Regions from separate parts of the Desulfovibrio psychrotolerans genome, predicted to be linked through region 2. Evidence: predicted binding sites of a transcription regulator. Region 2 holds the regulator's gene; each other region holds the start of a gene.

Region 1 (7,392 bases), on a different contig from region 2:
GAAATGTTGTTTTCTAAAAGCCGCAGCTGCTCCAGCTTTTCCGTCTGCTCCAGCCGCGAGGGTGCAAGCTCGGTGAACCGCCGCAGGGCCGCAAGGCGGAAGGCATACAGCCCGATATGGCCGTGATAGGCTCCAGCAGCCTGACCTTCCGCGTCCGCATCGCGGCAGAAGGGAATGGGCGCGCGCGAAAAATACAGGGCGTCACCGTTGGCGGAGCACACCACCTTCACCACATCCGGGCTGTGCGCCCCCTGTACAGAGACGGACTGCGCCAGCGTGCTCACCTGCACCGCCGCATCCTGCGTAAAGGGGCTGACTAGCTGGGTGAGCATCTGCGGGTTCAGCGCAGGCTCATCGCCCTGAATGTTCACCACCACAGCGTCTTCCGGCACGCCCAGCAGGCAGGCTGCCTCGTACACACGGTCGGTGCCGCTGGGATGATCCGTCCGGGTCATCACGCACTCCACGCCGTGCTCCCGCGCGGCATCGGCTATACGCAGGTCATCTGTAGCAAGTACCACGCGCGTGAGCAGCGGGCACTGCCGGGCACGGGTATACACATGCCAGAACATGGGCTTGCCGAGAATGTCTGCAAGGGGCTTGCCCGGAAACCGGGAAGACTCGTACCGGGCGGGAATAATGCCGAAAACAGGGGTGGCAGATGCCATTGTGCGCGTTCGCCCTCCAAAAAGTATATGCCGCGTGCCTGCGGTTCTGCGGCCGGCCACTCCATGGGCCGCCTGCGCACACGGAAAAGGGCTGCTTACGGAGCCGCCGCGCCGGAAGCCACAGGGCACGCCAAAGACTCCCGACCCGAAATCGAGAGACTATAGCCGGAAATCGTCCGGTTGGAAATATGAAATTCCGGCCCCGTTCCGGGGCATATCCGACCCGGATAATAGATCGGAATTACAGGCCATGCATGCCGCTGCCCTGGAGTGCGGCTACCGCTTCATCTGCAAGGCGTGCTGAATCATCTGGTCCTGTGTGGTAATGATCTTGCTGTTGGACTGGAAACCGCGCTGGGTGACAATCATGTTCACAAACTCGGTGGCCATATCCACATTGGACTGCTCAAGGGATTTGGCAGCAATGTAGCCGTAGTTCTCGGAAGCCGGCACACCTTCCTGCGCTGCGCCCGAGGCGTTGGTGGCGGAAAAATGGTTGCCGCCCTCCCGCTTCAGCCCGAATTCGCTGGTAAAACGGTAGATGGATATCTGGAACAGGTCCGCGCTTTCACCGTTGCTGAACTTGCCGGTCATCACGCCATCGCGCCCGATGGACAGATTCTGCAAATACCCTTCTCCGTAGCCATCCTGACGCTGCAGCAGGGTGGAAGAAGCGCCATTGTACGCAGTGGTGTTGGAAGCACCGGGGGTAGCCTGCGCCATGCCGGGAAGATTGGCGGCGTTATTGCCCACGGCACCCGCGCTGGTGGCGGTGCTGGTCCACGCGCCGCCGGGGTTGCTCACCCCCAAGTCCAGAGAAATGGTCTGCGTTCCGCCTGCGCCCCCGCCCTGACCCAGGAACGAAACGTCAAACTGCGGCAGCCCGCCCGCGCTGAACGATGCAGGTGCCCAGCTGCTCAGGTTGGACGTATCCTGCCCCGGCACAAAGGCTGTCATGTCGGTCAGGGTATTGCCGGAACCGAAGGTCAGCGTGCCCGCCAGCAGCAGCCCCTTGCCCGCGCCGGAGAAAGAACGCCCGTCATCCGAGGGAGGCATGGTGACGATATACTCGAAATACCTGTTCCCCCCGGCGTTGCTCACCCCGTTCACGGCGTCAAAGTATATGGTCAGATCGCGGGCATTGCCGTCCGCGTCATACACGCGCATGGTAGAACTGTGGGAGAAGGCGCCGTTGCCCAGCGGGGGCTCCTGCGTGCCGTCCCACGTCTTTGCAAGCGAGAAGAAGGGATCAGAGGTATCGGACGCAAGGTCATCCACCGAGCCGAGATTGCTTATAAGCCGCACGCTCTGGGTGGGACTGGCGGGCAGCACCACCTTGCCGTTCTGGTTTATATCCAGCCGCAGGTCGCCTGTGCCTCCGGCAACGCCGTTGACAATGGGTTTGCCCTGCAGCCGGAAGCCGGAAGGGTCAGTCAGGTAGCCCGACTTGTCGAACCGGAAGTTCCCCGCACGGGTATAGTGCGTCACACCGTTCCGGCTGACGCCGAAAAAGCCTATACCGCCAATGCCAAGGTCAGTCACCTCGTTGGCTATGTCAAATGAGCCCTGCCTGTGTATGGTGCGCACCTCGGCCATGGAAACACCCATGCCCAGCTGGGCGTACCCCACAGCCGCGCCGTCCGCACGCCCCGCCCCGTTGACCGAGGCAGAAGACACGCCGGTACTCAGCATATCCTGATAAATGGCCATCTGCTGCTTGAAGCCCACCGTGTTCACGTTGGCAAGGTTGTTACCCACAACCTGCATCCCCGTGGACAGCGTCTTCATGCCGTTTGCGCCGGTATACAGTGCCGTCAGACCCATGATCGCCCCCCTCGCGGGCGCCAGCCCGCAGAGTGTTCCTCGCGCGATGTACCTCCGCCCTCACGGAAACACGGTGCCCGAAACCGTTTCCATGAACAGAGCCTTGCGCGCGGCAAAGATTTCCTTACGGTTCTTAAGAAAGCACAGGGTGTGCCAAAACAAAGATCGCCGCGTCCTTTAGAGTGTTCCGCACAGGAATCAGCCTCGGTGTACACGGCGCAGCAGAGGATGTTGCGCACAAATCAACGCGCCACAACACTGAAATAAATGATAAAAAGAGGGGAAAGGCCGAACCAGAATCAGTCGGTGCCGGGGGTGCCCGCATCGGGGCAGTGCCGGGTGGAAAGGCCGGGTGTACGGGCAATATTTTCTGCTCCGCCTCCGGGGCGGCTGCCCTTCTTTGCCCGCAGCAGGTCGCAGGTGGCCTCAAGAACCGCAGTGCCGGAAACACCGCGCTCCTTCAGATGCTCCAGCAGGGCGGCAAGCTTGCGCTGCAAGGCGGAATTCACGGGGGGAGAAGTGGGCATGGTTTCTCCTGCAGGTTGTTCGGCAGACGTCCGCGCCGGAAAAAAGAGCACAAAGGATGCTCCTGATTCGGGAAAAAGGCGAGGCTGCGTCCTCACAGCAACTGCGGACAGTAGTGCCCCATTTTCTGCAAGGTTGCAAGCCCGATGCAGGAAGATGCTTATTGTTCCGGGGGATAGATGCACCTTCACCCCGCCGCCCGGTACAAATGATTCGCCCCCGGCCGGACGGTAAAACCGTCTGGCCGGGGGTGTATCATGAGGAGGCGTGAAGGAGGTATTTGCGTCCTGTACTGATCTTAATGACCGTCATGTCCTGCTGCGGGAGCCTGAGCGTCCGCGCCTTCCGCGCCTGCGTCAACCGCATTACCCGCAGGCATGCATCCGGCACCGAAGCCGCGACCAAAATTCTTTATGCCCACTTCCTTTTCAACCTGTGCGTGAAACGCGGTGCGTTCCGCCTGCATGGCAAGGTTCAGTTCCTTGAGTTCCTGCACCAGCTTGGTAATATACTTGGGCTCAACCTTGGGGTTGTTGGTCAGTGCCTGCAGTTCGGTGTGCTTGGCCCACATGTCCGCGCGCAGGGCTTCGGTCTTCTTGCCAAAGGCATCGCTCAGTGCGCCAAACTTCTCCTGCTGCTCCGGGGTCAGGTTCTGCATGAAGCCCTTTCCACCCTGCATCTTGCCATGTCCTTTGCCGTGGCCCTTGCCCATCATCATGCCGGCGTGACCGCCATCCATAGACTGGCCCATCATGCTGCCGCATCCGCAGCCCATGCCGCCGCGCATGCCCGCAAAAGAAACAGCCGCCGTGCCCAGCAGGGCAACCGTCATCAGGGCTATCATTACGTGAGTGATTTTCATGAGTATCCTCCAATTCTGTCTACTGTAGTGTATCTGAAAAATTTCAGTGGTTCGCGTTTTGCTTGCTTCGTATAGAGCAACGGGCGTGCCAACACGCAAACACTGTCGCAACACACTGAAACACTATGTAAAAAACAACGTGGCCGGCAACGCGCAGCCCTGCAGGGCATGCTGCAGTGTATAAGAACTGTACAGCGCACCGAAACAGGGTGTATAAAAAACGAACACCTGTATAAGGGTTGTCCACCCCCAAACGGAGCCGCCGCCACTATGGAACTGAACGCAATGAAACTGCACAGGGAACAACGCCTGCCCGGCCCCTTTGCCTCGCCATGGCTGGTCATCGGTGGTGCCGTAATACTGGGTGTCATCATCCTTGCCATGACGCTGCGCAATCTGGACAGGGACGGCAAGCAGATGGCCCGCATTCTGGAAGAAAAGGGGGCGGCGCTCATCAAGGCTCTGGAAGCGGGCGCACGCACAGGCATGCGCCACCGGCTGGGAACAGAGATGCGCATGCAGGTACTGGTGGAAGAGATGGCGGCACAGCCCGATATCCTTTTCATCATGGTCACAGACCACGCCGGAAGGGTGCTGGCGCACAGCGAGCCGGACAAGCAGGGGGCGGTGGTCTTCTCGCCGGAAGATATGTCCCAACTGCAGCCGGACGAGGCTGTTTCGTGGCGCATCATGGCAAAGGAAAACACCCGGGCGTTTGTGGTCTACCGCCGGTTCACCCCCCTTCAGGGACGCGAATCCCTGCGGGGCAGAAACGGCGGGAACAGGCACGGGGATGATGCTTTCCCTGACCTTTTGGGAGATGCCCCTCTTCCGGGACAGGGCGGCATGGGCCCCATGCGCAATGCCCAGCGCGGGCTGATGAGCTTCTTCACCTCGCCGGACAGCCCGCCCCCGGTCATCTATGTGGGCATGGACGTCACCCCCTTTGAACAGGCACGCGCCGATGACAGGCGGCACACCATTGTCATGGCTGCCATTCTGCTGCTGCTCGGATTCGCGGGCTTCACCTCGCTCATCTGGGCGCAGAATGTGCGCCGCTCACGCCGCATGCTCAAGGATTCTCAGGCTTTTTCCGCAGAAATCATCGCCAGCCTGCCGGACGGGCTGGTGCTGGTGGATGCAACAGGCCGCATCGCCTTTCTGAATGACAAGGCAGAAGGGCTGCTCGGCGTAACGCTGGATTCCGTGCGGGGCAAGCGTCCGCAGGACGTGCTGCCCGCCGCCGTCACCGGGGCGTTGGCCGCGCTGAACACCCACGGACGCCTGCATGAAACCGAGGCGGAATGCAGGCTTGCGGGCGGCTCGGACGTGCCCGTGGGCATAAGCGGAGCACGGGTGCTGACGGACGATGCGCCGGGAGAAACCGCCCGCAACGGCTCCATGGTAGGTCATGTGGGCGATATCATCATCCTGCGCGACCTCAGCGAGGTACGCCGCCTGCAGCAAGAGGTCCGCCGCAAGGAAAAGCTGGCCGCCATCGGCTCACTGGCGGCAGGCGTGGCGCACGAAATACGCAATCCGCTCAGCTCCATCAAAGGCTACGCCACCTATTTCGGCACCCGCTTCCCGGAAGACAGCGAAGACCGCGCCGCCGCAGGCATTCTGGTGCAGGAGGTGGACCGCCTGAACCGCGTCATCACCGACCTTATCGGCCTTGCCCGCCCCTCTGACCTGAACCGCGTCCCCACAGACGTGGCAGGGCTGGCCAACCATTGCCTGCGGCTGCTCGGCCCGGACGCGGCAGCGCAGGGAGTTTCCCTTTCGCTGGAAAACGCACCGCACCTTCCCTTCGTGAATCTGGACCCGGACCGTTTCGCGCAGGCACTGCTGAATGTCTGCCTCAACGGCATGGAAGCAATGCCCGACGGTGGCAGCCTTTCCCTGCGCATAGATACGGACGAGGCAGGCATGCTCCGGGTGCGCGTCTCCGATACGGGGCACGGCATCTCGCCGGAGGCGCGCGACCGCATCTTCGACCCCTACTTCACCACCAAGAGTCAGGGCACCGGGCTGGGGCTGGCCATCGTACACAAGATAGTGGAAGCCCACGGGGGAACGGTGCATGCGGCACCCGGCCCGCAACAGCCTCAAGGCGAAGTGCCCGCAGACGGCACGGAAGGCAGGGGAACCACCTTCACCATCCTGCTGCCCCCCGCGCAGCCGGAAACAACCCCATGAACCGCCGCACGGAATACGGTGTCCCTGTGCCGCCCCCGTGCAAGGAGATACGGATATGAGCATCATTCTGGTTGTGGATGACGACACCGCCCACAGAACCATGCTGCGCACCCTGCTCAAGGGCTGGACGTACGAGGTTGACGAGGCAGATGACGGCTCGGTGGCCGTGGAAAAGGTGCACACCCGCCCCTATGACGCCGTGCTCATGGACATCCGCATGGTACGCATGGGCGGCATAGAGGCGTTACGGGGCATGAAGGCATTCAACCCCGCCATCCCCGTGCTCATCATGACCGCCTTTTCCTCTGTGGAAACCGCCGTGGAGGCTCTGAAAATAGGGGCCTACGACTACCTGACCAAGCCGCTGGACTTTGACGTGCTGCGCCTAACGCTGGAAAGAATGCTGGACCATACCCGCCTTGCCAGCGAAAACCGCACCCTGCGCGAACGTCTGGAAGGGCGCGGGCACACGGATATTGTGGGCAAAAGCGCAGCCATGCTGGAACTGGCGGAAATGATCCACACCGTGGCCCCCACAGACGCCACCGTGCTCATCAGCGGCGAATCGGGCACCGGCAAGGAGCTGGTGGCCCACGCCATCCACGCGGCAAGCGCGCGGGCAGAAAAGCCCTTTGTGGCCGTAAACTGCGCGGCACTGACGGATACCCTGCTGGAATCGGAACTCTTCGGCCACGAGCGCGGCGCGTTTACCGGCGCGGACAAGCGACGCGAGGGCCGCTTCATGCAGGCCGACGGCGGCACCCTGTTTCTGGACGAGATAGGAGAAATTCCCCTGCTGCTGCAATCCAAGCTGCTGCGGGCCCTGCAGCAGGGCGAGGTGCAGCGGGTGGGCAGCGATACCGTGCTCAATGTAAACGTGCGGGTCATTGCCGCCACCAACCGCGACCTGTTCGAAGAAGTGCAGGCGGGTACTTTCCGTGAAGACCTCTACTACCGGCTCAACGTCATCGGTCTGCGTGTGCCGCCCCTGCGCGAACGGCGGGACGACATCCCCCTGCTGGCAGATTTCTTCCTGCGCCGGTTCGCGGAAAAGAACCGCAAGATGGTCAAGGGAGCCACCCCGCAGGCCATGGACGCCCTAGTGCGGCACGACTGGCCCGGCAACGTGCGCGAACTGGAAAACGCCATGGAGCGCGCCGTGATCATGACCACCGGAGAATACATCACCCTGCGCGAACTGCCCCGCAATCTCAGCGATGCCCCCCTTACCGATGTGCCCATTTCCGCCACGGGCGAGCCTGCCCTTGCGGGTCTTTCACTGGACGAACTGGAACGGCGGGCCATCATGGCCAC
Region 2 (7,392 bases):
GCCAGAGCTTCTTGCCGGCAACAGAGGTCACAACTTCAGGGGCGGTCAGGCCGAACTTGGAAAGAACGAAAGCGGATTCAGGGGTTACTTCACCCTGTGCAACGGGCTTTGCTTCCATGCCACGCTTGCTGAGCAGGTCGGCAACGGCAATGGCGGAGACAATGGAATCGGTATCAGGGTTCATGTGACCCATTACGAGAACTGCCATGGTAGGTTCCTCCAAAATTGGGTTTGGTTATGCGACTTCTCGCCTTCTTCCGAAATTAGTTTGTGCCAAATAGCACAAACTAAAAAGTCTGCCAAGTGCCGCAAGGGGGTAAGAAGCACATTTTTTTTGCCTCCCCGCTTTTGTCACAGACTGAGCAGCAGCGTTACGCAGGCAAGAATGGCAAGGAACAAGGCATACGAGCGGCGCACCCGCAAGGACATAATGCCCCCTATGCCCGCCACGAACCACAGGTGAAACCATGAAATACCGTTCACAGCCGGCAGGTGTCCGAGATACCACGACATCCCGCTGATCGTTCCAATTAGCACAAGCAGGCAAGCGCACAGGAAAACCACATGCAGGGCCAATATTTGAAAAAGGGATAAAAGGATGACGCGTCCGGCACCGTCAGATTCTTCGCCTTTGCGTCCCCACCTGATGATGCGGTTGTAACCAGAAGCCTGCATGCGTCGCTGCCAGTACTCCACCTTGGCGGAAAGGAGTGCGGCAGGCAGACTGATCATGATGGGAACAGCCAGCAAGGCAGCCTGATCTATGCCGAAATAGCGGGAAACGCCAAGCACCAAGAGCATGGAGGCAACAGCGTTGGGGGGAATATAGGTGCCAGCGGGAAAGAGGTCGAGCCAGAACAGCTCGAAGAATATGGCCGTGTTTACGGCAAGTGCCCAGTCGCCTGTGACCAGCCCCCAGAAGAAGCCGATGGTGAGCGGACGCTCAAGAAAGCCGATGTTAACGGCAAAACGAAATACTGCCGTTACGGCAAAAAAAAAGCGAGGGGAGCCATCCAGACGAGTGAAGAAATCAGAGAACCCATGGCACGTCCCTCATCATACTACCACCCTTTAAGCTGAACGGGGTCATTAGGAACGCAGCGAAAATCCAGTTCCACGCTCCGTTTGTTGAAAAAGCGCAGGCAGGCTTCATCTTCTTCGGAAAGTGCCACATGTGCGCACACCTGCCTTTTACCCGGTGCAAAATGCAAGTTGCCGACATTCAGTATCTTTATGGAAAAACCGTTTTCAACAATGCGTCGCGCATCACCGCAGGTAGCAACCAGAACCAAGGTGTTCTGCATTGCATCGGCATGCTCCGCAGCGTAAGCGGAAAGTTCGCCCACACGTATGAATGCTGCATGAATTCTGCTTGGAACAGCCAGAGAAGCTATCTGCTGCTGCAGATCATCCCCTGCTATCTCATCATTCACCACAAGCAGGCGTCTGGCGCGCGTATACGGCAGCCATGTTTCGATGACCTGCCCGTGAATGAGCCTGTTGTCGATTCGCACCCACAGCATTGCGTTGCCCTACCCGTTCTTCACTTTACGACGCAGCACCTCGCCGGCAAGGACAATGCCCTTTTCCCCGGCGGACTTCGCCTCTTCAGCAAGTTCATGCAGCGGCGTCTTGCGGCTGCCGAATACCTTAAGCAGCATGGGCAGATTGACTCCCGTGAGCACTTCCACATTGCCGCCGCCCAGAAGAGACAGGCTAAGATTGGTGGGTGTGCCGCCGAACATATCTGTCAGCAGCAGCACGCCCTGTCCCCGGTCAACGCGGGCTACGGTTTCTTTGAGTCTGGCCACGGTCTCCGTAACTTCCTGCGTGCCATCCACACTCACAGCCCCACAGTCCTGTTGCGGCCCGAGTATGATTTCAGCAGCATGGAGCAGCGCGGAGCCATAATCGGCATGCGTGACCAGAACCACGCCCACCTGCGATTCTTCTGTCTTGGAAACGCTCATGAAATATCTTCTCCACCGGCGGCAGCGCTCCGGTATGGGGGATCATACAGTATTCAACCCAGCTCCATATGCCGATGCTCGATAGATACCGTAAAATCAAAGTTTTTCAAAGTCTCAAAAAGGGCTTCTGCGGTAGAAACGGAACGGTGCCTGCCGCCGGTGCAGCCTATGGCTATGGTAACGCGGTAGCGGCCTTCTGCTTCCATTTGCGAAAGCGTGAAGTGCAGAAAATCTGTCAGGCGGGCCAGATATTCCCTACCCGGCTCTGACCCCAGAACATATTCCGCGATGGCTTTATCCTTGCCGGAAAGCGGACGGAGCACGGGGTCATGATACGGATTGGGCAAGAAACGCAGGTCGAACACCATATCCGCCTCGGCGGGTGTTCCGTATTTAAAGCCGAAGGTCAGCAGGTGTACCCGCAGGCTGCGCCTGTTACCCTCCAGAATAGACCACTTTTGCTGGATAACGCGCCGTATATCGTGAATGGAGAACTCCGACGTGTCAATGACGAGGTCGGCCATGTCGCGGGCGGGCTTAAGCAGGTTTCTCTCGAGCTCCATAGCCTGCTCAAGGCCAAGGTCCCGATTCTCCAAAGGATGCGGGCGGCGAGTTTCCTTATAACGCCTGATGATGACATCGGGACGCGCCTCCAGAAAGAGAATGACGGGAGCTACGCCTTTACGCTGCATCCCGTCCAGCACCTCTCTGAATTCGCTGTCAAACTCAAACTGGCGCAGGTCCATACCCAGCACCAGCCCACGATGTTTTGCAAGACTGCGTTCATCAAGCACAGAAAGCATCTGCAATGCCAATGAAGCGGGCATGCCGTCCACAGTAAAGTATCGCAGATCCTCAAACACCTTCAGTGCTGTGCTCTTGCCAGCGCCGGAAAGCCCGGTGACAATAAGCACGGGAAAAACCGCAGATGATTCGTATTCCATGTCGGGATTCCGGTCAGGCATTATTGAGCAGGTGCCACAGCACATCCGCATCAGGTGCGGAAAGAAAGGAACTGCGGAATTCGGGATCCTTGAGCAGCCGGGAAATTTGGGCAAGTATGCGCAGATGCATGCCGGCCACCTGTTCCGGGGCAAGAACAAGGAAGAAGATGGTGCAGAGCTTAAAGTCCAGAGCCTCAAAATCCACTCCGCCTGTGCTCCTTCCGGCAACCAGAATTATCCGGTCCAGATTGTCGAGCTTGCCGTGCGGTATGGCTATGCCGTCGCCAATGCCCGTGGTTCCCAGACTTTCACGTTCACGCAGCACGTTGACTACGCTTTCCGCGTCCAGTTGCGGACAGGCGGCAATAACAGGTGCCACAAGCTCCGCCAGCACCTCCTCTTTGGTGCTGGCGGTAAGCTCGGGCAGTATCATCGTTTTATCCAGGTATTCACCCAGTTTCATTATCTGTGTCCTAGAATGTGGGGTCAATCAGGCCGAAGTCGCCGTTTTTCCGGCGGTAGATTACATTCACACGCTCAGTCTCGGCATTCAGAAACACAAGGAAGTCGTAGTCCAGCGAATCCAACTGCAGAGCGGCTTCATCAATACCCATGGGCTTGGGCGTAAAGTGGTCCGTGCCCACAATGGTCCGTTCCCGCCCGGAGCCGGTATCCGCATAGCTTATAATGTCCTCGCGAACGGCAATGTTGGCTCCGCCGCGGCGATGATCCTTGTTCTTTTCCGCATGCTTTTTCACCTGTGCGGCAAGCTTGTCAAACACAAGATCGACCGTGGCGTACATGTCTTCGGACTTTTCAGAAGCGGAAAGGTTGAGGTTGTCAGAAACCAGTGTCACATCAATCCTGTGGCGGTAGTTTTCCACGGACATGCCCACCTGCATTTCCAACCTGCCGGAATGGCGTATGAATTTCCCCAACTTTTCAAAGCGTCTACGGGCATACTTTTTCAGATGGTCGGAAGGCTCGAAGTTCTTGAAAGTGAATGCGATGTTCATATATGCCTCCTTAGGTTCGGCGGGCGCACCGTGTGTGAGTCCGCACGGGTATCTCTGGCAGTGTATCCGCATTCCCTGTCCTGCGCATACCGCCTGCACATTCGGGGTTTCTCCTAATACGCGGAAACCTAGAACGCGGACTTTCGCTTGGAGGACGAGGGAATGTCCATTGCAGTACGATACTTCGCAACGGTCCTGCGGGCAATATTCAACTGCAACTTTTCTTTCAAAATTTCACCTATGCGTTCGTCACTGAGCGGGCGTCGGGGGTCTTCTCCCTGAACCAGTTGTCTGATAAGGGCCTTTACGCTCTCAGAACCCACCGAGCTGCCGTCATCCATCCCTATGGCACTGTTAAAGAAGAACTTAAGCTCAAAAATACCGTGCGGGGTAGACACATACTTACTGGTGGTAATGCGGCTCACCGTGGATTCATGCATGCCAATATCTTCTGCAATGTCTTTAAGAATGAGCGGCTTAAGCTGGGTGACCCCCTCTTCGAAGAACCCTCTCTGGTATTTGACGATGCTTTCCATCACCTTGTACAGGGTGCGCTGCCGCTGATGCAGACTTTTAATGAGCCACGAGGCAGAGCGCATCTTTTCCTGAAAGTAATCCTTATCCGGCCCGGAAACAGTGGGAAGACAGTCCACAATATCGCTCAACTGCAGACTGGGCAGTCCTTCTTCGTTGAGAATAATGACAAATTCGCCGTCATACTTGTGCACAAAGACATCGGGGGAAACATACTGCGGTTCGCTGCTGCCAAAGCTGGCACCGGGCATGGGATCGAGCGTGAGGATAAGGTCGATATATTCCTTCAGATCGTCCATGTTTATACGGAACTTACGGCACAGGGGCTTGTAGCGGCGCTTTTCAAGGTCTTCCAGATGTTCGCGCACCAATTCCACCAGAACGGGGTCGCGGTCATATCCGAGCACTTCTATCTGCACCAGCAGGCATTCCTGCGGGCTTCGGGCTGCCACACCCACAGGGTCAAAGCGCTGTACCCTGCGCAGCATTACCTCCACCTCTGGTACGGTGGCCCCGGCCATATCTGCAATTTCCTCCATCGTGGCCTGCAAATAGCCGTTGGAGCCGATATTGCCGATGATCACTTCCCCTATGGTTCTCTGCTCTTCCGTTATGGAGGAAAGCGTGAGCTGCCACGAGAGATGGCCGTCCAACGATGGGCGCGAGGTGAGTCGCGCTTCAAACGATGTCATCTCTTCAGGTATTTCGGCATCTCGGGAGGATGTTTGCCTGCTGGTACTGGAAAAATCGCCCAGATAGTCTTCCCAGTCCGCGTTGGTGGCAAGCTCCTTATCATAGGCTTCCACAGCCTCAGAACGTATTTCCGCAGCTTCCGTGGCATCAGCGGGCGTTATGCTCTCGGCAGATTCTTCCAGAAAGGGATTTTCCAGCAACTCCTGCTGTACGGTTTCCATCAGTTCAAGCCGGGAGAGCTGCAGCAGCTTAATTGCCTGCTGCAGTTGGGGGGTCATAACCAGCTGCTGGGAGAGCTTGAGTTGTTGCCGTAGTTCTAATGCCATAGGTACGATATTCCCGGAGTAGTGCCGTGCATCAAGGGGGTTGACGCGCTGCTGGAAGCGCGGTCCGGACCTCTATCAAGAAGCATTCCAAAACTGCAAACCTGAGTCCCTTTTGCCATACAAGCACTAACCATGCAACAGAGAAAAGCCCGTAAAACGGGCTTTTGCGCGATCAGAAAGAAATGTCTTGCAAAATATTCAAAAAGGTCGGGAAAAAGTCACGACACCTACAGGCAGAATCCTTCTCCCAGATACACCCTGCGAGCCTTGGGATCGTTCACTATCTGGCTGGGGGTGCCGTTAAGGATTATCTGCCCCTCATATACAAGATAGGCCCGGTCGCAGATATTCAGGGTCTCGCGCACATTGTGGTCCGAAATGAGAACCCCTATCCCACGGTTGCTGAGCCCGCGTATGATGCTCTGAATATCATCCACGGCCAGAGGGTCAATTCCTGCGAAAGGCTCGTCCAGCAGAATGAACCGGGGCTTGCGGATAAGTGCGCGGGCTATTTCCAGCCTGCGCCGTTCGCCCCCTGAAAGATGCATTGCCATGGAATCCGCTATGCGGGTGATGCGAAATTCCTCAAGAAGCATGTCGGCCCGCTTTCGCTGCACGTTTATGGGGAGTCCCGTGTGCTCTAAGATAAGCTCCAGATTTTGTCGCACAGTGAGCTTGCGGAAAATGGAACTTTCCTGCGGAAGATAACTCAGGCCTACGCGTGCGCGTTCATGCAAGGGCCAATCCGTCACGTCCGTGCCGTCATAGCGCACAAGGCCGCTGGTAGGTTTTACTATGCCTATGAGCATATAAAACGTGGTAGTTTTGCCCGCACCGTTGGGGCCGAGCAATCCCACCACCTCCCCCTGCTTCATGCTCAGGGAAATGCCGCGCACCACTTCGTGCTTGCCGTAATGCTTGGTCAGAGATTCCGCTTCCAGAAACGACATGCGGACCCGCTAGTTGAAGCGCTTGGGAGCGGTAAAAATGGCTTCCACGGGTTTGTCGGAAGACCCGAGCACCTCGCTCTTGTTCTCTTTGACGTAGAAGTTGATGGTGTGCCCCTGAATGCTGTTTTCGCCATCACGGAGTATGGGTTGCCCCTCCATGACCAGAATACCGGTAGTCAAATCGTAAGTAGCCTTGGCACAGGAGCCATTTTTGCCATCCTGCATGGTCACGCGAACACTGCCTTCGGCGATGATGCGTTCAATTTGCCCAGCATCCATGGCGGGGGCTTCCTCTTTCTTTTTCCCGCTGTTCCCGGACGAAGAGAGCACCACGGTTATGGAGTCCGCCCAGAGCTGGGCATCCGGATGGGTGACATGCACCTTGCCCAGAAAACGTACATTCTGTCCGGTCGCGTCATAGGAAAGTTTGTCAGAGGTTATCCGTACAGGAATTTCCTCCTGTGCGCGGGCAGGACCGGCCAGGCAGATTGCCATGGCAAAAACGCCGACTGCCAGCAGCAGGCAGCACATCGTCCGGGAGCGCATAGCCCGGCAACGCGGCATTCCTGTGGCTGGTGTTTCCGTGTGTATTCTTTGGATCATGTTACGGTTTGCCCTCCATAATATCATTCAGTCCTTGGCGGATGCGCATCTCTACGGCCACTCCGCCTTCGGCGCGTAAAACGTTGTCATTCAGATAAACAGTCACTCCGGAAGCGGTACCGAACAGGTCGGGACCGTCAAATCGGGCCTCTCCCGGTATGTTCAACGTGTGGTCGGTTCCATTGTAGATAAGCAGGTCGGAGCGAATAAAGCCGCCGTCCCGTTCAATCTCCACATTTTCCCACAGCCTGGCAAGGCGGTCCTGCTGGCTTACCACCCCCCTGCTGGAGCGCACCAGCAGTTCGCTGTGGTCCGAGCGTAAATAATAAACAATTTCGGGCTGCGAAACCTGAATC
Region 3 (7,392 bases), on a different contig from region 2:
ATGCCACGGGGGCGGGGTTCATGCCCAGAGCCTTGGCCACGGCCACTTCAACAGGGGAATCGGTGGTGCGGGTCTTCAGCCCGGCCAGATCGGCAACGGTCTTTATGGGCTTCTTGGTGCTGACAAAGTTGCGGTAGCCGTATTCGCTGAACATGATGGTGGTCAGGCCTATCTCATTGGCCACCTTTTCCAGTTCCTGTCCAAGCTCGCCTTCGTCCAGCGCCTTGTAGAGGTTTTCCTGATACTTCGGGGAGGTGATGTAGGGCAGGTCAATGGCCATGAATGCCTTGCTGAAGCTCGCCATGTTGGGCGAGGAACTGGAAGACATGTCCAGCGTGCCGGCCTGTGCCGCTTCGGTGGTCACGCGGTCGCTGCCGAGCTGGGCGTTGCCGAAAATCTGGATGCGGAGCTGCTTGTCGCTCTTGGCTTCCACCAGTTCCTTGAACTTTTCGTAGCCCACGGTGACGTTGTTGCCGGGAGCCATGGGATGGCCGAGACGCAGGGTAACGGGCTTGGCGGCGTCTGCCGGGGTGCTTGTGCCGAAAAGGGCAATGGCACCGAAAAGGGCAATGGCTGCGAATACGAGGCTCTTCTTCATTTTTCCTCCAAAAATCGGGTGTTGTGACCAGAATCTCAAGGTGTGCACCACCCTGATGTATGCACCGGTCGCTTGTGTCGATTGTGTATGAGCAGGATGTATGCCAAAAATTTTAGGTGCTAATTTCTGGAATACGGCGAGTGGTGTCAATAAAATCAGTTCGTTAGTGCGCTTGTGCGACCGGGGTGGCGTTGGGGACGGGGCGAGGTGTCGCAAGTATGCATCTAAAAGGAATCGCTCCTGAAAGCCATTTCTGTATGGGATAATTTTCACAAGAGGTATCAATATAAAGGGACGGCAATGCCGATGCGGTGTCGCAAACGCAGCACATCTGGAGCGCATGTCGCATTTTTGCGACGCAAATGCGAGGAAAAAATGCTGTCTGATCCCATGTGATGCAAAGCTGCAACATTCCCGTAACGGGATTTTTTTCACAACCAAATTTTTTGCGAGAGGAGGTAGCCAATTCTTTATTTTTCAGCGTGTTGCGATGTTTGGCACAAACCGTGCTCACAGGGTTTTCAAAGCGGGCGGGAGTTCCGCAAGGCACAAGCCCCGCAGTACACGCACCAGCCTGACACACGCGTAAACCGCACAGGGCATGGTGGCAAACTGGGCGCAGAGTCCAAGCTTCGTAACACCAAAAATAGTCCAGGAGTATTCGCATGACAAGAATCACGTGTGCGTGCATGTCGCCGCAGGAACAGCGTCTGCATGATAAGATCGCGGGCAAGGAAGACAAATTCCGCAAGACGCACAGCCGCGTCTTTAAGCTGCTTGAGCGTTTTGACGGCCAGAAGCCGCGCATAGACATTGAACGCGCTCTGTATTTCACCCAGTCCATGAAGCAGACTGAGGGCCAGCCGCTGGTACTGCGCTGGGCCAAGGCGCTTAAGCACATTGCTGAAAACATGACCGTCTATGTGCAGGAAGACCAGCTGATTCTTGGCCGTGCAGGCTGCGACGGACGCTATGGTATTCTGTATCCCGAACTGGACGGCGACTTCCTTGACATTGCCGTGCGCGACCTGCCCACGCGCAAGCAGTCTCCCGCCACCATCACCCCCGAAGACGCCAAGATCGTCATCGAAGAAATCGCACCGTTCTGGAAAGGCAAGACCTACCACGAGGCGCTGAACGCCGCCCTGCCCCCGGAAGTGCACAAGCTCACCTACGATGATCCGCAGGGGCTGACCTCGCGTTTCATCGTCAACGAAACCTCTTCCTTCCGTTCATCCATCCAGTGGGTGCACGACTATGAAAAGATTCTCAAGCGCGGTTTCAACGGCATCCGTCAGGAGGCACTGGACAAGCTGGCAACGCTGGACCCGCTGAGCCCCGTGGACAGCTGCGAGAAGAAGCCCTTCCTCGAAGCCGTGGTCATTGTGTGCGAAGCCATTGTGCTGTGGGCCAAGCGTCACGCCGTGGTCGCCCGCGAAGCAGCCGCAAAGGAAGCCGATCCCGCGCGCAAGCAGGAGCTGCTGCTTATGGCAGACATGGCCGAGCATGTGCCCGGCAACCCCGCCCGCAACTTCTATGAAGCCGTGCAGAGCCAGTGGTTCACCCAGATGTTCTCGCGCATAGAGCAGAAGACCGGCACCACCATTTCCAACGGCCGCATGGACCAGTACTTCTATCCTTTCTACATCAAGGATATTGAAGCAGGCGTGCTGACCGAAGACAAGGCCATGGAACTGCTTGAGTGCATGTGGGTGGGCATGGCCGAATTCATCGACATGTACATCTCTCCCACCGGCGGCGCCTTCAACGAAGGGTACGCACACTGGGAAGCAGTGACCGTGGGCGGCCAGACTCCGGACGGACGCGACGCCACCAACGAACTGACTCACCTTATCCTCAAGTCCAAGCGCGAATTCCCGCTGCATTACCCGGACCTTGCGGCGCGTATCCATTCCCGTTCGCCGGAAGCCTACCTGTGGGACGTGGCGGAAACCATCAAGGACGGTTCCGGTTTCCCCAAGCTGATTAACGATGAAGAAATCGTGCCCCTCTACGTTTCCAAGGGCGCGACCTTTGAAGAGGCGCTGGACTACGCCGTTTCCGGCTGCACCGAAGCGCGTATGCCCAACCGCGATACCTACACCTCCGGCGGGGCCTACATCAACTTTGCCGCCGCTGTGGAAATGGTGCTGCGCAACGGCCGTATGAAGAAGTTCGGCGACGAGCAGCTGGGTATGGAAACCGGCGACCCCAGAAACTTTGCCACGTGGGATGAGTTCTGGAACGCCTATGTGCAGCAGCACCTGCTGTTCCTCAGAACCGCCTTTGTGCAGCAGTACCTCATCAACAACATCCGTGCCCGCCACTTTGCGCAGCCCATGGGTTCCGCCATGCACGACCTGTGCATGAAGCACTGCATGGACCTGCACCAGACTCATATTCCGGAAGGCATCAACCTCGGCTACTTCGAGTTCATGGGCCTGGGCACGGTGGTGGACTCCCTTTCGGCCATTAAGAAGCTTGTGTTTGAAGACAAGAAGCTGACCATGGACGAGATTCTCTCCGCCATCGACAACGACTTCGAAGGCTGCGAGGACGTGCATGCCATGCTGCGCTCCGCTCCCTGCTACGGCAACAACGACGAGTATGCAGACGCCATAGGCCGCGAGCTGGACCGCATTTCCGTGGAATACGGCGGCAAATACAGCAAGGAACTGGGCATTCACAACGACCTGCGTTACGTGCCCTTCACCTCGCATGTGCCCTTCGGCAAGGTGGTTTCCGCCACGCCCAACGGACGCAAGGGCTTTACCCCCCTGTCCGACGGCTCCTCCGCCTCTCATGGTGCAGACGTGAACGGCCCCACCGCCATTCTGCTCTCCAACTACAACACCAAGAACATGAGCAAGCGCGACCGCGCGGCACGCATGCTGAACATCAAGTTCACCCCCAAGAGCCTTGAGGGTGAGCAGGGAACGGAAAAGCTGGTGTCGTTCATCCGCACCTTCTGCGACCTGAAGCTGTGGCATGTGCAGTTCAACGTCATTAACCGCGACACGCTCATTGCTGCCAAGAAGGACCCGCAGAAGTACCGCAACCTCATCGTGCGTATTGCGGGCTACAGCGCCTACTTTGTGGACCTGTCGCCCGACTTGCAGAATGACCTTATCGCACGCACCGAGCATGAAGCGATAGCATAACCTCCTCCGCCATCCGGTAACTCCCGGCAACACACGGCAAGCGGGGCGGGCCGATAACGGCCCGTCCCGCGCTGCCTGATGGAGCAGGGGGTGCGCGTTGCCCCGCCCCGGAGTCCCAACCATTCTCAGCCAGCCAGAGGGAAGCATGAGCGTTCTTGAAGACAAGAAGAAACGAGGCATAGTATTCAATATTCAGAAATACTCGGTGCATGACGGGCCGGGCATACGCACCATCGTGTTCCTGAAGGGCTGCCCCCTTGCCTGCCGCTGGTGCAGCAACCCGGAATCGCAGCAGCGGGAGCCGGAACTGGCGTATCACACCGGGCGGTGCCTCACCTTTGCCAAGTGTACGCGCTGCCTGCAGGCCTGCCTGCGGGGTGCCATCATACGCGAACCGGACGATACCCTGCGCATAGACCGCGCGCTGTGCGAGGGCTGCCCCAAGCATTGTGCCGAAGCCTGCCCCGCGCAGGGCCTCATCGTCTACGGGCAGGAACGCACTGTGGATGATGTGCTCAAGGTGGTGGAGCAGGACGCGGCCTTTTATACCCGTTCCAGCGGCGGCCTTACCCTTTCCGGCGGCGAGCCGCTCATGCAGGCCGAATATGTGCTTGCCCTGCTGCGCGAGGCACGCAGGCGCAGAATAAAGACCGCCGTGGAAACCTGCGGCATGGTGCCGTGGAAGACCATGGAGGCCGCGGCTCCCTATCTGAATTACATCCTCTACGACATCAAGCATATGGACAGCGCCATGCATGAGGAGCATACCGGATGCCCCAACGCGCTGATTCTGGACAATTTCCGCAAGCTGATGGAACTGGTGCCCGATACCCCCGTGCTTGCCCGTACCCCCATCATTCCCGGTTTTAACGACACGGAAGAAGCAGTGGCAGCCATTGCGGAATTTCTGCGGCCGTACCCTGCGGTGCGGTATGAGATGCTGCCCTATCACCGGCTGGGAACGCAGAAGTATGTGTTCCTTGACCGTACGCCGCCCATGGCGGATGTGACGCTGGGCAAGGATGTCATGCCCAGGCTGGTTGCTGTTGCACGGGGCATTCTGGGCGACAGGGTCGAGGCAGCGCACGCCTAGTCTGCCGCAGCCGGAGACAGCACGGGCGGGCGAACGTGCCTGCGAGCCTGCCCGTGCTCCGGCAGCAGGGCATATGTGACGAAGGGAGAGGCGGCCCGCAAGGGTTGCCTTTTTCCAACACCCGTGACAAGGGAGCCTGACGAGGGAGCCCCATGGTACACCGTTCCGCGAACATTCTTGCCAAACATTTCGAGAGCATTCTCGATGCCCTGCCCGACGGGGTGTTTATCTCCGATGCCTCAGGCGTGGCGTTGCGGGTGAACCGCATGTATGAGCAGCTTACCGGGCTGAAGCAGGACTACGTGCAGGGCAAGCAGGTGCGCACGCTGGTGGAGGAGGGGGTTTTCGACCGGGTGCTCAATCCGGAGATCGTGCGAACGGGAAGGCCCGCCACCCATGTGCAGCAGTTGCAGGACGGTAAGCGGCTGGTGCTTTCCGGTTTTCCCGTGTTCAACGAGGCAGGGGACCTGCGGCTTGTGGTCACTTTTGTCCGCGACATTACCATGATTACGCGGATAAATGAGCAGATGGAGGAGCAGCGCCAGCTCATCGACCAGTTCCACAAGCAGATGGCCTATCTTGCCAACGAGCAGAACCGCGCCCTTGCTCCCGTGTTCGAAAGCCACGCCATGCGCGCGGTGGTGGACATGCTGGAGACCGTGGCACCCACGGATGCCTCCATTCTCATTCTGGGAGAAACAGGAGTGGGCAAGGACGTGTTTGCCCGTCTTACCCACGCCAAAAGCGCCCGCAAGGATAAGATTTTTCTTAAGGTGGACTGCGGCGGCATTTCGGAAACCCTTACGGAGTCGGAGATGTTCGGGTATATGCCCGGCGCGTTTACGGGGGCTTCCAGTAAGGGCAAGGCCGGGTTCTTTGAACTGGCGGAAGGCGGTACGGTCTTTCTGGATGAAATAGGCGAATTGCCCCTTTCCATGCAGACAAGGCTGCTGCGGGTGCTGCAGGACCGCGAGATCATGCGCGTGGGCGGAACCCGCCCCACCAAGGTGGATGTGCGCATTATCGCCGCCACCAACAAGAATCTGGCGGAATGCGTGGAGGCGGGCACCTTCCGGCGCGACCTCTACTATCGGCTGAACGTGGCGGAGGTGACCATTCCCGCCCTGCGGGACCGTGCGGAAGACATCCGCCCTCTGGTTGAGCATTTCCTGCGTCATTATTCCACCAAGTACCACAAGAGTCTGGCCATGATGGAGGTTGTGCACGGCATCCTTTCCGGGTACCAGTGGCCCGGCAACGTGCGCGAACTGCAGAACATGGTGCACGGTCTGGTCATCACCCACAAGGGGCCGCTCATCTCCCCCCGGGATCTGCCATCGCACATCGTGGAGGACAATGCGCGGGAACAGTCCTATGCCGACCTCATCCTCGGGGGCGGAAGACCGCTGAAAAGCATTGTTGCCGAAATGGAGCGCGATCTGCTGCGGCAGGCCATTGAGTTTCACGGCTCGGTGCAGAAGGTGGCGGAGGTGTTTCAGGTGGACCGCAGCACCATCTTCCGCAAAATTCAGAAAGCGGACTCATGAATTTGTGAGAACCCGCGAAGCATGAATGGTGGCGATTCCCGAATTTCCGGCAGGGCAGGCCGGCAGTCGGGAGCTGCTTCTGTTTTTTCCGTATATCCCCCCGGAACACATTACTCTGCAAACGGATACATGCATGTTTGAAACCGGACTTTCCCTTACCACCTATGCGCTTGCCTTCGGAACCGTTTTTCTGGGTGCCCTTGCACAGGGCGTGGCGGGATTCGGCCTTGCCCTTATCATCGGGCCGCTGCTGGTGCTGATAAGCCCTGTTTTCCTGCCCGGCCCGGTGGTTTTGCTTGTGGCCGTCATCACATCCGTAATGGCCATACGGGGACGCAGCAATATTGAGCCGCGCAACGTGCGCCGCACCATAGGCGGGTATCTTGCCGGTACTGTTGTTGCTGCCATGCTGCTGAGCAACCTGCCCCCGCGGGAGACAGGTCTGCTGCTCGGCGGGTTGATTCTTGCGGCTGTGGGCATGAGCGTTTCCGGCATTTCGCTGCCCGCCACGGGGCGGGTGCTGTTTTCCGCAGGGATATTCGGGGGCCTTATGGGCACTGTGAGCGGCGTGGGGTTGCCGCCCGTGGCCCTTGTGTTGCAGAACGAGCCGGGGCCGAGGCTGCGCGGCACCCTTGCCTGTGTGGGGTTTATCTCCATCCTCATGGCGGTGGTCGCCCTTTCGCTGGTGGGCCGTATAGGACAGACCGAACTGCTGCTTGCCGCCATGCTGACACCGGCGGTGCTGCTTGGCTATATGGCATCCATTCCCGTTGCCGCATACTGTGATGCGGGCTACACCCGTCCCGCCGTTTTTCTGCTCTCTGCCGTCAGCGCGGTTACGCTTATCGTGCGGAGCGTGTAGCTCCTGAATCCGCACTGTGCTCGGACATTCCGCAAGCTCCTTCCGGACCGCATGCCGGCACCACGGTACCCTCCCCATTCTTAGTGGCCTGAAAAGCAAAGGCTGTGCAGCCGTTCTGATTTTCCGGGCGG
Region 4 (7,392 bases), on a different contig from region 2:
CTTCCACTCCCAGATTGACGGCAAGGGTGGTCACGCCCGTGCCGGGCTTGCCGCCCAGCAGGTGAATGACCCTGCCCTGCCGCTGCGGATGGGGGGCTGCTGCCTGCGCTGAATGGGCGGTGCGGACGGTGAAGCGGTCCAGCGCGGCGCGGAATTCTCCCACCTTGAGGGGGAAGGGCAGGTATTCCGTGGCACCGGCACGCATGCTGGCAAGGATGAGGTCCGCATCCTGCGCAGGGCCGAGCACGAACACTTCCCGTACTTCCGGCAGGGCGAGCAGGTCCGAAATGACGGATACGTTCTGCGCGGTGCGTACTTCTGCCACCACCAAACCGGACGCGGCTGCATCTTCCGGCGTGCCGGGCAGCACGGCGGAAAAACGCGCGTCATCCGCCACCAGCCGTGCGAACGAGGCGGCGGCTTCCGGGTGGTGCAGTCTGAAGTGGATGGATACGGCGGTCATGATGATTCTCCGTTTCTGCGGACGCGCTACTGCTTATCCTGCATGAGGAAGCGCATGACTTCGTTGAAGGTGGGGCCTTTGTCTTCCGGCGTGGGCTGCTGGTAGGCTTGGATGGCGCGCTGAGAGAGCTTGCCGTCCATGCCGGTGACGGGGTCGGACCCGGCGGGAATGGGATCGAACTTCTGTGCCTGTAACTGCTGGCGGTAGGAGGCGCCGAGGGGATCGTTGAACCCCTGCTGCCCCACGGGCTTGTCCAGGTCGCGCACGGCAGCGCATCCGCCCAGAAAGGTGGCGGCGGCGAGAAGAATGATGGTTGCGCGGTGAGTCATGGTTCTGCTCCTGTATCCTGTACCGTTATTGCGGGATAATGTGGCCGAATTCGCCTTCCATGCCTGTGGAACGCTGGTTGGCGTCTTCCGCCCTGCCGGTGCTGACAGGCTGGATGCGGGCTACGTTCACCCGTTTTTCGCCCTCCATCTTGCCGTGGAAGAAGAATTCCATTTCCGTGGGTTCGGTATAGTTGTCTGTGGGCAGAACCTGCTGCGCCACGTCCAGCGGCTTGGTGAGGTGCGGGGTGACGATGATGACCAGCTCCGTCTCGTTCTTGCGGAACTCGCTGGAGCGGAACAGGGTGCCCAGCACGGGAATGTCTCCCAGACCGGGATAGCGCTTGATGTTCTCGCGCACCTCGTTGTGCAGGAGCCCGGCAATGGCGAAGCTCTGCCCGTTGCCCAGTTCCACCACGGTGGAGGCGCGGCGGGTGGTGAGCGCGGGAATGACCATGCCGGAAATCTGGATGGCGTTGGCGTAGTCCAGTTCAGAGACTTCGGGAAACACGCGCAGGCTTATGCGGTCGCCGGAGATGACAGAGGGGCTGAAGACCAGCTGGACGCCGTATTCTTTGTATTCTATGGCCACGGTGCCCAGACCCTGCGGCACGGGAACGGGAATTTCGCCGCCCGCGAGGAACTGTGCATCTTCACCGCTGCGGCAGATGAGGGTGGGCTCTGCAAGCACCTTGACCAGTCCGTTCTGCTTGAGCACGTCCAGAAACCCGGTAAGGGTTACGCCGCCGGAGGTGGCGCGGAACAGCCCGTTGCGGGAAGGATTGATGACGGCGGCGGTCTCGCCCATGGAAATGGCCCCGTTCTTGGGGTCCAGATTGAACAGGTTGTTAAGCAGTGAGTAGGCGAAATCGCCCTTCCATGCGTAGGCGAGGTCTATACCCAGCCGTTCCAGCAAGGAGCGGTGCATTTCTGCAATCTTTACTTCCAGCATGATCTGGTGCACGCCGCCCACGCTCATGAGATTGGTCACCTTTTCCGGCGCGAACATTTCCGCCACTTCCAGAGCGGTGGAGAGGCTGGTGGCGCTGGTGACGGTGCCTGAGAGGGTGATGTGTTCGCCCGTGCCGATGACCCGGATATCCTGTTCACCGGGCAGCACGCGGTGGATCATCTCCTTCAGGTGGGCAAGGTCGGCGGTGACGCGGATATCGTACACACCGGCGAGTTCGCCCGTGCCCGACCACAGCGTGAGGTTGGTGACGCCGGGCTTCTTGCCCGTAACATACGCCTGCACCGGAGACAGCAGGATGATGTCTGCCGTGTCCGTATCCGCAAGGGAGACGCGTGCGGCGGGGGCGTCCAGCCGGATGACAATGGACTTGCCCTTGACCACTTCCACTGTCTGCGGCGTGATGCCGTATGGCTGCGCGTGGGCTGTTGAGGCAAAGGCGGCAGTGAGCAGCAGGGCGCACAGAAGAATGGCGGCTGTCAGCGGACGGGAGGAACCACTCTGCCGGGGACGGGGTTCAAGCATAACGCGGTATGCGCGGGTGATTTTCATTGTGCGAACCTCATGGTCTGGCGGCTGGTGCCGGTGATCAGCTCCACGGTTACGGCAGGGGGCGCGCTGCTGCGGGGCTTCTTGGCGGGCGGCGGGGTGAGTGATGCCAGCGTATCCGGCACGTTGGTGCCGCCGGTGCGGACGGTGCTTGCGTCCGCCGGATTGCGCAGGGCAAAGTGCAGGGTGCCGCGTGTGGCGGCCAGTGCCAGCTTTTCTGCGTCGACGGGGGTCATTTCCAGCGTGTAGACGTCCACGGAAGAGGTTTCGGTATCATCGCCCTTCTTTTCCAGCTCAGTGCCTGTGGCGATGACGCGGATGTTTTCCAGCACGGTCTTGGTGACGGCCTTGTCCTTGTCGCGCCGTTCGTCGTCTATGGTCACCAGCACGTCCACGCTGTTACCTGGACGGATGAACCCGGCGATGCCGAGAATCTGGTTGCCCTTGACGGCGATGGCGCGCAGGCCGGGGCTGATGAGGGAGGAGACGCCGCCGTACTGGACGCTGTCGTCCAGAAGGCGTGCGGTGGTGATGATTTCGCCGGGTTCCAGCGGAACGGACGTTACCCTGCCCGACAGTTCTTCCGGGGCGGCAAAGGTGCCCGCAGGAATCGATTCCGGCAGAAAGGCGGCCAGCCTGAGGTGCTGCTCGGAAAGCTTGGTGCCCTTTCCCACGGGCTGGGAGGCGACCACGATGTTCACTGTTTTAGGAGCCTGAACCGCCTGCGGCTGCGGACGGCTGGAGGTCATCCATGTGAAGACCATGAAGCCGGCTGCCAGCGAAAGCAGGAGCCCAAGGAAAAGCGGAATGAGAGTTGATGCGCGCATGGTTCCCCCCGGCGATCTGTAAAATTACCGGTTACATCCATTGTGCCGGAACGAATCCGGCTGTCCCCCACGTGATGAACATGGAGGCAAGGGTTCCCGCGGCGATGGCCACCCCGTAGCACAGGCGCGGGAAGCTGGTATGGTCTGTCTGCCGCACATAAGCCAGTTGGCGCGTGGACAGGAACAGGGCGGCGGAGTCCTTGAGGGCCCGGAAGATGTTCGCCAGCACATTGCGGCGGCGGGCCAGCATGACCAGAGCGTAAACGCCGCCTGCAAGGCTGGTGAGGATGAAGGCCTGCAGGGTTGCGGCCATGCCCAGAAAGGCCCCCGCGGCCATCATGAGCTTGACGTCTCCGGCACCCATGACACCCATGAGGTAGGGCACAAACATCACGCCAAAACCGAGGACGAGGCCGGAAAGGCTGAAGATCAGTCCCTCCGGGCCCTGGGTTGTGGTGTGCGCGGCAAGGGCAAGGGCCATGGCGGGAAAGGTGATCCAGTTGGGAATGCGCTGCGCCCGCAGGTCCGTTATGACGGCTGTGAGCAGCACGGCGGCGAGGGTGAGGTTCATGAACAGTTGCATCGGGTTGCTCCATTCAGGGGCCTGTAACGCTTGACGGGACCGGGGTCGGGGTTCCCGGTCCCGTCGAACGCGTTACGCGATCAGGCGTAATTTGGGACGTTGTGAAGCGGTCAGGGGCTTACGCGGCACCGATGTCGCCGGCAAGACGCTCGAACAGGGCGCGGATGTTGCCGCCCAGCAGGGTAACGGCAGCGGTCAGCACACCGGCGATAAGGGCGGCGAGCAGGCCGTATTCCAGAGCGGTTGCACCTTCTTCTTCACGGATGAAATTCATGATGGCACGCATGGGGTTCTCCTTCCTGTTTGGGATGAATTGGTTGACGTTTGTTGTTTTGTGACTGCCTATCAATGCTGCACGGCCTCTCTAAGGCAACCGGCGTGCCAAAGGGGGCTGTATGAGGAATAAAAGTTGATAACTGTCTTATTTTAAAGAAACAAAAAAATGAAGCGCCGCTTTTATAGCGGGGAGATTGGGTGATAAGGCCTCTGAAAGGAAGCCGCATGCGGAGTGGTATTTCCGTCTGTTCCAAGAAAAATAGATTGGACGAGTGGTGGAAGATTTTGGAAGAAGGCCGGAACCTGTTGCGCGGCAAGGGAAAAGGTGGTGTCCGGGCCACGTTCTAAGAATGATAGACGAGGTGGCGGGCTTGATTTTTAGGGATTTTCTAGACTTCAGGTAGGGCTTTCCCCACTGTACTGCGCTGCTAGGGCCGGGGGTGTGAAGGCGGCAGGGTGTTTGGTCTAAAAAAAATAGATTCAGGAGGTGCAGACGGCAATGTCATCCGGCGTGATGGCATGCTTGCGCATTTTGGCCCAGAGGTTTTTGGGATTGAGGGCGAGGAGGGTTGCTGCGTCTTTCTGGCTGCCGCCGGTGCGGCGCAGGGCGTTGAGGATGAGGGTTTTTTCGAAGTGCTCCACGGCTTCGCGCAGGTCTATGGCGTGGGGTGCGGTTGACGGGATATTCCGGCCCGTGGCGTTGCCCAGCGCGCGCAGTACATGGTGCTCTTCTATCCGACCCGGCGCGGCACTGATGGCCAAGCCTTCGAGCACGTTTGCAAGCTGGCGCACGTTTCCCGGCCAGTCGTGGCGTTGCAGGGCGGATTCCGCCTGCGGGGTGAAGCCGTCCACATCCAGCGCGAGTTGCCTGCGGATGCGGTTCAGGAAATGGTGGGCAAGGGGAATGATATCTTCCCGGCGATGCCTGAGCGGCGGAAGATGGATGACCGCCACGTTCAGGCGGTAGTAGAGGTCTTCGCGGAACCGTTTTTCGCGGATGAGGTCTTCCAGATGCTGGTTGGTGGCGGCGATGATGCGCACGTCCAGATTGACGGGCCTGCGGCCGCCGAGGCGTTCCACCTGCTTCTGTTCCACCACGCGCAGCAGCTTGGGCTGGATGGACAGGGGCATGTCGCCTATTTCATCCAGCAGGATGGTGCCCTTGTCCGCCTGCTCGAACTTGCCTGCCTGCGCCTGTGCGGCACCGGTAAAGGCCCCTTTTTCGTGGCCGAAGAGTTCGTTTTCGAACAGGTTTTCGGGAATGGCGGCGCAGTTGACGCGGATGAAGGGGTTGCCCGCACGCGGCGAAAGGGCGTGGACCGTATCGGAAATGAGTTCTTTTCCGGTGCCTGATTCACCGAGGATGAGCACGGTGGTGTCCAGCGGGGCGATGCGTTCTATGCGTTCCTTGACCTCGCGGATGGCGCTGCTTTCGCCGATGATGCAGCCTGCCGGGCCGCTGGAAAGCAGGGTGGAACGTAACTGGGCGAGCGTGCTCTGGAGGCGTCGTTTTTCCATGCAGCGGCGGACCACCACTTCCAGTTCGCCCAGACTGAAGGGTTTGGAAAAGAAATCGTAGGCCCCCTGACGCACGGCCTCCACCGCCATTTCCTTGGTGGAAAAGGCGGTCATGACGATGATGTCCGATTCCGGCGCCATCTGCCGCAGCCGGGGAATGGCCTCCAGACCGGACATGCCGGGCAGCTTTACGTCTGTGAGGATGAGGTCGAACCCGTGGCTGCCGTGGTCCCGCAGATGTTGCAGGGCATCTTCCGCCCGAACCTCGCGATGCACGCTGTAGCCCTTGGCATCCAGCGCCTCGGTGAGCATGGCACCGAAGGCGGGGTCGTCTTCAATGAGCAGGATATGTTCTGCGGGCGTGTGGTGCATGGCGTGTTTCCGGCTGTGGTTTAGTCCGGTTGTAGCGGGGTGCGGAACTATTGTAAACGGGCAAGGGCGCATGAAGGGGTGCCGGGAGAGGTGTATTACGGTGATGGAACACGGGCGGCTTTTCGTGTAGACTGTGTGCACGCGCAGCAAGAGGCGCTGTTTCATCCTTTGGGGAGCCCTACATGTCCGGAACCATGCACGTGAAGACAGCCTTTTCCGCAAACCCCGATCCTGTTCTGGCGGTGGCGGAGATAGCGCAGGCCATTGACCAGCCGGATATGGCGGCCGTGCTGTTTTTTGCGTCTTCGCGGTATGATCTGGGCCGGTTGGCGCAGGCGGTGGATGAGGCGTTTGCCTGCCCGGTGGCGGGATGTACCACGGCGGGGGAGTTTGTGACCGGCGCGGGGTATCTTTCCGGGACTATTGTGGCGGCGAGCATTGGATCGCGGCATGTGGCCATGCATACACATCTTGTTTCGCCCGTCTCCACCTTGGGTTCCACCGATGCGGTGATGGCTGCCATGGAGTTGCAGGCGGGCACGTCGCAGAATTTTCTGGACCCGGAGCGCATGTTCGCCCTGCTGCTGGTGGACGGCCTGACGGCGCGCGAGGAACGGGTTATCGCTTTGCTGCAGGGTGCTTTGGGCGATGTGCCCGTGGTGGGCGGTTCCGCCGGGGACGATATGCAGTTCCGGCAGACTGCCGTGTACCACGGAGGTGATTTTCATCCGGATGCAGCGCTGGTTGCCCTGTTTGAGACGGATTTGCCCTTTGCCATTTTTCAGACCCATCATTTTATCCGCTCGGACAGGTCGTTTGTCATAACAGCAGCCGATCCGGCGACCCGAACCGTGTTCTCCATAGACGGGCTTTCTGCCGCGCAGGTGTATGCAGACGCGCTGGGTGTGGCGGCGCAGGCGCTGGAGGACTGGCATTTCACGCTGCATCCCTTTATCCTGCGGCTGGGCGGGCAAAACTATGTGCGTACCGTGGGCAGGGTGAATGCGGACGGAAGCCTTGTGTTCATGAGCCCCATTGATCAGGGGCTTGTGCTGCATATGGGAACGGGCAGGGACATGGTGTATGATCTGGATGAATCCCTGCACCGTGCCCTTGCCGGAGTGCCCCGGCCGAAGCTGCTCATCGGCTGCGAATGCGTGCACCGCAGGCTGGAGGCTGAGCGGTGCGGCCTGACGGAAGCCCTGAGCGCCGTGTTGCGCGAGGTGCCGCATGTGGGCTTTCATACCTACGGTGAGCAGGTGGACGGGCTGCATGTGAACCAGACCTTTACCGGGGTGATCCTGGGTGAAGGGACGGATACGTAGCGAATTTCAGGCGTGCCGATGCTGATGGTGCGCCTGCCGGAAGATATGTCTGTGTGCCGCATGTCGGCAGGAAGCGGCCCGTGGGGGCTGCGTTTTTTTGAACCTTTTCATCTGTGAGGAGCATGCGCCATGGCATCTATTGGAACCCCGCTCACCCCTTCCGCCACCCGTATGATGCTGCTC

The links. Region 2 encodes sigma-54, which starts transcription at its own class of promoters, with help from an activator protein. Its sites were predicted from a motif close to CTGGCACGGNNNNTGCTT; they were not measured.
Region 1: a site for sigma-54 is predicted at 2,632-2,649, ahead of HUV26_RS16380 (flagellar hook protein FlgE). Genes of this name have one in related genera too.
Region 3: a site for sigma-54 is predicted at 1,093-1,110, ahead of hpsG ((2S)-3-sulfopropanediol dehydratase). Genes of this name have one in related genera too.
Region 4: a site for sigma-54 is predicted at 4,086-4,103, ahead of HUV26_RS08335 (Flp family type IVb pilin). Genes of this name have one in related genera too.

What each region holds. Positions count from the first base shown of each region.
Region 1 covers NZ_BLVP01000043.1:155,146-162,537, reverse strand. The annotation lists gene kdsB (3-deoxy-manno-octulosonate cytidylyltransferase) at 1-668, opposite strand, end outside; gene HUV26_RS16380 (flagellar hook protein FlgE) at 945-2,492, opposite strand; gene HUV26_RS16375 (hypothetical protein) at 2,792-3,019, opposite strand; gene HUV26_RS16370 (periplasmic heavy metal sensor) at 3,316-3,879, opposite strand; gene HUV26_RS16365 (ATP-binding protein) at 4,150-6,078, shown strand; gene HUV26_RS16360 (sigma-54-dependent transcriptional regulator) at 6,134-7,392, shown strand, end outside.
Region 2 covers NZ_BLVP01000001.1:141,201-148,592, reverse strand. The annotation lists gene HUV26_RS00665 (manganese-dependent inorganic pyrophosphatase) at 1-208, opposite strand, end outside; gene HUV26_RS00660 (PTS sugar transporter subunit IIC) at 352-1,017, opposite strand; gene HUV26_RS00655 (PTS sugar transporter subunit IIB) at 1,062-1,523, opposite strand; gene HUV26_RS00650 (PTS sugar transporter subunit IIA) at 1,533-1,970, opposite strand; gene rapZ (RNase adapter RapZ) at 2,024-2,935, opposite strand; gene HUV26_RS00640 (PTS sugar transporter subunit IIA) at 2,928-3,377, opposite strand; gene hpf (ribosome hibernation-promoting factor, HPF/YfiA family) at 3,388-3,930, opposite strand; gene rpoN (RNA polymerase factor sigma-54) at 4,059-5,483, opposite strand; gene lptB (LPS export ABC transporter ATP-binding protein) at 5,711-6,433, opposite strand; gene HUV26_RS00620 (LptA/OstA family protein) at 6,443-6,928, opposite strand; gene lptC (LPS export ABC transporter periplasmic protein LptC) at 7,038-7,392, opposite strand, start outside.
Region 3 covers NZ_BLVP01000008.1:546,266-553,657, forward strand. The annotation lists gene HUV26_RS10120 (TRAP transporter substrate-binding protein) at 1-598, opposite strand, end outside; gene hpsG ((2S)-3-sulfopropanediol dehydratase) at 1,264-3,759, shown strand; gene hpsH ((2S)-3-sulfopropanediol dehydratase activating enzyme) at 3,905-4,852, shown strand; gene HUV26_RS10135 (sigma-54 interaction domain-containing protein) at 5,005-6,399, shown strand; gene HUV26_RS10140 (sulfite exporter TauE/SafE family protein) at 6,533-7,261, shown strand.
Region 4 covers NZ_BLVP01000008.1:123,273-130,664, forward strand. The annotation lists gene HUV26_RS08310 (CpaE/TadZ family protein) at 1-463, opposite strand, end outside; gene HUV26_RS08315 (hypothetical protein) at 490-792, opposite strand; gene HUV26_RS08320 (type II and III secretion system protein family protein) at 818-2,311, opposite strand; gene cpaB (Flp pilus assembly protein CpaB) at 2,308-3,135, opposite strand; gene HUV26_RS08330 (A24 family peptidase) at 3,167-3,718, opposite strand; gene HUV26_RS08335 (Flp family type IVb pilin) at 3,837-4,004, opposite strand; gene HUV26_RS08340 (sigma-54-dependent transcriptional regulator) at 4,475-5,884, opposite strand; gene HUV26_RS08345 (FIST N-terminal domain-containing protein) at 6,067-7,209, shown strand; gene purT (formate-dependent phosphoribosylglycinamide formyltransferase) at 7,339-7,392, shown strand, end outside.